Regions from separate parts of the Paenibacillus sp. JMULE4 genome, predicted to be linked through region 2. Evidence: predicted binding sites of a transcription regulator. Region 2 holds the regulator's gene; the other holds the start of a gene.

Region 1 (2,481 bases), 230 kb from region 2:
GAGATGACAGGAGTGACTTCCACGGTCGTACCCGTGATGAAAACTTCATCTGCGGCGCGAAGCTCTTTCAATGTAAATGGCGTTTCCCGAACGGAGAGGCCGAGTCCTTGAGCCAGCCGGAGCACAACCGCGCGGGTGATGCCGTGCAGGATCAGATGGTTGGCAGGATGCGTAATAACGGCGCCGTCTTTGACGATCATGATATTGGATGCGCTGCATTCCGTTACGGTGCCGTTGCGATGCAGAATGACATCGCCGGCTCCCTGATCCACCGCATGCTGCTTGGCCAGGACATTGGGCAGCAGATTTAATGTCTTCAAATCGCAGCGGAGCCAGCGGATGTCTTCCATCGTCACGGCCGAGATGCCTTCTTTCATGGTGTTCAGCGGACGGCGGGCTTCGGTGGTATACGCCATCAGGATCGGCTTGGTGTCCGCGGGAAACGGATGTGAACGCGGTGCGGCTCCACGGGTCACCTGCATGTACACGGTACCCTCGGACAAGCCGTTGATGCGGATCAGTTCTTCCAGTCGTCCCGTCAGCTCCCTGGAAGGAAGGGGAAGCGGAATTCTCAAAGCAGCTGCGCTTTTCTCCCAGCGCTCAAAATGAGCCGCGGCTTCATACAGCCTTCCATGATATACGCGAAATACTTCATAGACCCCATCGCCAAAATAATAACCGCGGTCTTCGGGAGAAATCTGGAGTTCTTCTTTTGAAACGAACCGGTCCTGATATAAATAAGTTAAGGACATCAAGAAACCCTCCTGTACAATAGAGATACGAACATATGTTTGCATAAATTCAGCGAACATGATACACTATTTCTAGACTAGCAATCCGCCGATCGATTGTCAAAACCGCCTGCGGATTGCCGCCCTGTCGGATTTCAATCGAATTTGTAACAGGGGCTTAAGACCCTTTTTTATGAAGAAAAATTGAATATTTTGTCGAAAATGGTGAAAATTTTAGAGATGAAAAAGAGAGCTATAGAGAGAAAAAGGAAGCTTTCCGCCAGCGTGCTTGGACTAAATCGCCAATTTCGTTTTTTTTGTATTAGAAACACTATATATTGTATTGTATAATGGATCCTACATACCATATATTGTGATTCATCTTTTGAATATATTCCGGGAGGTTATTGTTTTGAAGACCATGCAGGAGACCAAATTGGAAGGCTTAAGCGAGAAAATTTTTCTGGATCGCTACGCGATGAAGAATGCGGATACCAGTCAAACGAAGGTTGGAGATACAGTATTGGTGCTGACAAAGGACGACCCTAAATTTCCTGCCAAGGAAGTCGGCGAAGTCATCGAGCGTAACGGGAGACAGGTCAAAGTCAAGCTGCGCAGCGGTGAGGTTGTCGATTCCTCTGTAGAGAAGCTTACATTAACCTTGGAAAAAACGCCTCAGCAAATGTGGGACCGTTTGGCCGCTGCTATGGCTTCTGTGGAAGCGACTCCGGAGAAACAAGCCGAATGGACCGAAAAGTTCCGGTACATTCTGGACGACTGGAAGCTTGTACCCGGCGGACGGATTGCCGCAGGCGCCGATGCTAGCGATGAGCTGACGCTTTTCAATTGTTATGTAATTCCTTCTCCGCATGACAGCCGTGGAGGAATTATGGCCACGCTGTCCGAGATGACCGAAATTATGGCCCGGGGCGGCGGTGTAGGGATTAATTTATCCTCTCTCCGTCCGCGCCGTTCCATTGTCAGGGGAGTCAACGGGTCTTCAAGCGGCGCCGTTTCCTGGGGCGGACTGTTCAGCTATACAACGGGCTTGATCGAGCAGGGTGGCAGCCGCCGCGGCGCGCTGATGCTGATGATGAATGATTGGCACCCTGACGTATTGGATTTTATTACCGTCAAACAAACGATGGGGCAAATTACGAATGCCAATTTGTCCGTATGCGTCAGCAACGGCTTCATGAAAGCCGTGAAGGAAGATTTGGATTGGGAATTGGTGTACCCGGACACGACGGACCCTGAATATAACGAGATTTGGGACGGGGATCTGGAGAAGTGGAGAAAAGCGGGTAAGAACATTATTCATTACCGTACGGTGAAGGCCCGCGACGTGTGGCATACGATTATCGAATCCGCCTGGAAATCCGCGGAACCGGGCGTCGTATTCATGGAATACTACAACCAGATGTCCAACAGCTGGTATTTCAATCCGATCATATGTACAAATCCTTGCGGGGAGCAGGGGCTTCCGGCTTGGGGAGTCTGCAACCTGTCGGCAATCAACCTGTCCAAGTTTTACGACGAAGAAAAACATGATGTGGCTTGGGACGAGCTGGCGACGGTGGTCCGTTATTCGACACGGTTCTTGGATAATGTCATTGACAAAACGCCTTACCATTTTGAAGAGAATCGGATCAACCAACAGGGAGAACGCCGCATAGGCCTTGGCTCCATGGGTCTCGCCGAGCTGATGATCAAGCTGAACATCCGTTACGGCAGCACGGAATCGCTGATG
Region 2 (2,481 bases):
CGGTTCATGGTATTTGAACTGGATGTTTAAGCAGTTTAACGGCAATACGTTTGCCGTCCTTGCCGGCTACAACGCAGGACACGGTATAGTGAGCCGTTGGCTGCTTGAGGGAAGATGGGATGGAACGCTCGACAATACAGATCAGATTCCTTATGGCGAGACCAAGCGTTATGTGCAGCGTGTCACGTATTATTATGACAAGTATTACAAAACCTATGCGGAGGATTGGGGAATCCGTTAATATTTTGGCTTATAGCAATAAAGAAGCGCCGGACAAGCTCTCCTTATGGGGAGTTTGTCCGGTCTGCTTCTTCTCGTATGCTTCAAAACGTGTTATTATTTGAATTGACCAGCGATTTGCTGCTCGGCGATTTGCACCAGGCGGCGCGTAATGTGACCACCGATCGCACCAGTATCACGAGTAGCCATATTACCGTAATAGCCATCTTGAGGAATGGCTATACCCAGTTCCTGAGCTACTTCGTATTTCAATTGATCCAGAGCGGCATTTGCTTGTGGTACTACCAATACATTGCTGCTGCGGGATTGACCTGCACCCATGTCTGTTCACCTCCTTGTCGTTGGTAAACCTATTATGTGCGTTTACACGAATCTCATGTCAGGGAGCTGTTGGGAATTATGGAAAGGAGAAAGGCCGATGAAATGCCCATATTGCGATTATCCCGGCACCAAAGTGTTGGACTCGCGTTCCGCAAACGAGAATAAATCGATAAGACGCCGCCGGGAGTGCGAGAAGTGCCAGAAGCGGTTCACTACGTTTGAAATGGTGGAAGAAACGCCGTTGATCGTCATTAAAAAAGACGGCAGCCGTGAGGAATTCAGCCGGGAGAAAATGCTCCGCGGGCTTATCCGCGCTTGTGAGAAACGACCGGTATCCGTAGAAAGATTGGAAATGATCGTCTCCGAGGTCGAAAGGCAGATCCGCAATACCGCCCAGGCGGAAGTAGACAGCCGCGAAATCGGCGAGATCGTCATGTCCGAATTGTATCCCGTTGATGAAGTAGCCTACATTCGTTTTGCCTCCGTTTACAGACAATTTAAAGACATTAATATGTTTATGAAGGAGCTGAATGAATTGCTCTCCAAGCACCATGTTGGCGGGAACGGCAGCGTAAATTAATTTTAATAAAAATGTTGACAAGCCCCATCCCGATGTGCTATCTTTAATTTTGTCGCCGCTGGAGAACAAAATGATAACAACATCAGGGGGCCTCAGCGCAGCCGGGAAAACGATGTTGTCTGGTACATTATCTTCTCATAAAAACGGACAGATTATCATCGCAATGGTTTCGTAATTTATGGGGTCACGGCTCAGTTGGGAGTTCGGGCCGAGCGAAGACGCCGCTCAAAAGTGGAACAACTTCATTCTTGATATTTCCTTAACCGAAAATTCCTGGGGAATTAGCTCAGCTGGGAGAGCGCATCGCTGGCAGCGATGAGGTCAGGGGTTCGAGCCCCCTATTCTCCATACACCTTAAATTCAAACGGCAGAGATGCCGTTTTTTATTTTGATTTGTTTTGTACCGACACATGTAGAATGCGTAGTATCAACATATCGTGTTGATAAATGACGGGACACCTAAACCATATACTTTAGTGGAGCGAATATGATTAGGGGTTCGACCCTCCACTATAAAAGCTCGACTCTTACGGTCGGGCTTTTGATTTGCTCGAAAATGTACAATCAATTTAACTTTTTATCGCTATTTGTAGTCATCATTAGGAACATTAATCCTATTTTCTAGTTCCTTCTTACGTTCAGCAAAACATTGTAGTTAGCGTTAAATAGGGCTAAAAGAATTAGTACTTTTTGCAGGAAAAACAATGAAAACGTCGAAATTTTGGAATGTTTGATTAATTTCCATTAGGAGGAACAAGATGGAACTTATTGAAATATCAAGACCTGCTCGTCCTCAAAATGGCGAGATCCTTTTTGGCACTCCGATTCCTCCTATTGATAAATTACTGTTACTACACTTTTATTGGCGATTACCCTATCCCTCAAAAGTACAATATTGTTGCATCTCAGGGGATCGGTCCCAAATTAAAAGATTATATAAATCCAGCGCGCGGGTTGCCGCATGGTGGCGGAAATAATCCTCACACAATAGCCGAAGATTTGATACAGAATTGGGATAAGTATTGCAATGCAAGACTGGTATCAGCAAGAAGAGCCATGTAAACCTCACTGTAGAGTTGGAGACATATATACGCAATTTTGATTTTTCTATTGTTCAGGAAATCCCTCCCATTCAACTTATTGATGAATACAGTAAGACATAGTTTTTCTTTCAATTGGGAGTAAGTATATTTAGTATTGTAAAACTGAACTTTAAGGGGAAATTACTTTTTTTACATTCATACACCAAAAACCTCCATTTATTGGTATTTTAAAAACTACCTGAATCCGTGACAAACTTAAGTCCACTCCGCCAGAGAGGGCAGTATATGGAAAAAAGT

What was found. The regulator NrdR, encoded in region 2, represses ribonucleotide reductase genes. The targets are predictions, from matches to a motif close to AACACNATATATNGTGTT.
Region 1: a site for NrdR is predicted at 1,059-1,076, ahead of EXW96_RS14210 (adenosylcobalamin-dependent ribonucleoside-diphosphate reductase). Genes of this name have one in related genera too.

Annotation. Positions count from the first base shown of each region.
Region 1 covers NZ_SGWF01000014.1:280,700-283,180, reverse strand. Annotated here, with positions in the region: gene dat (D-amino-acid transaminase) at 1-752, opposite strand, end outside; gene EXW96_RS14210 (adenosylcobalamin-dependent ribonucleoside-diphosphate reductase) at 1,144-2,481, shown strand, end outside.
Region 2 covers NZ_SGWF01000014.1:513,363-515,843, reverse strand. Annotated here, with positions in the region: gene EXW96_RS15430 (lytic transglycosylase domain-containing protein) at 1-241, shown strand, start outside; gene EXW96_RS15425 (alpha/beta-type small acid-soluble spore protein) at 337-561, opposite strand; gene nrdR (transcriptional regulator NrdR) at 659-1,141, shown strand; tRNA gene EXW96_RS15415 (tRNA-Ala) at 1,417-1,489, shown strand.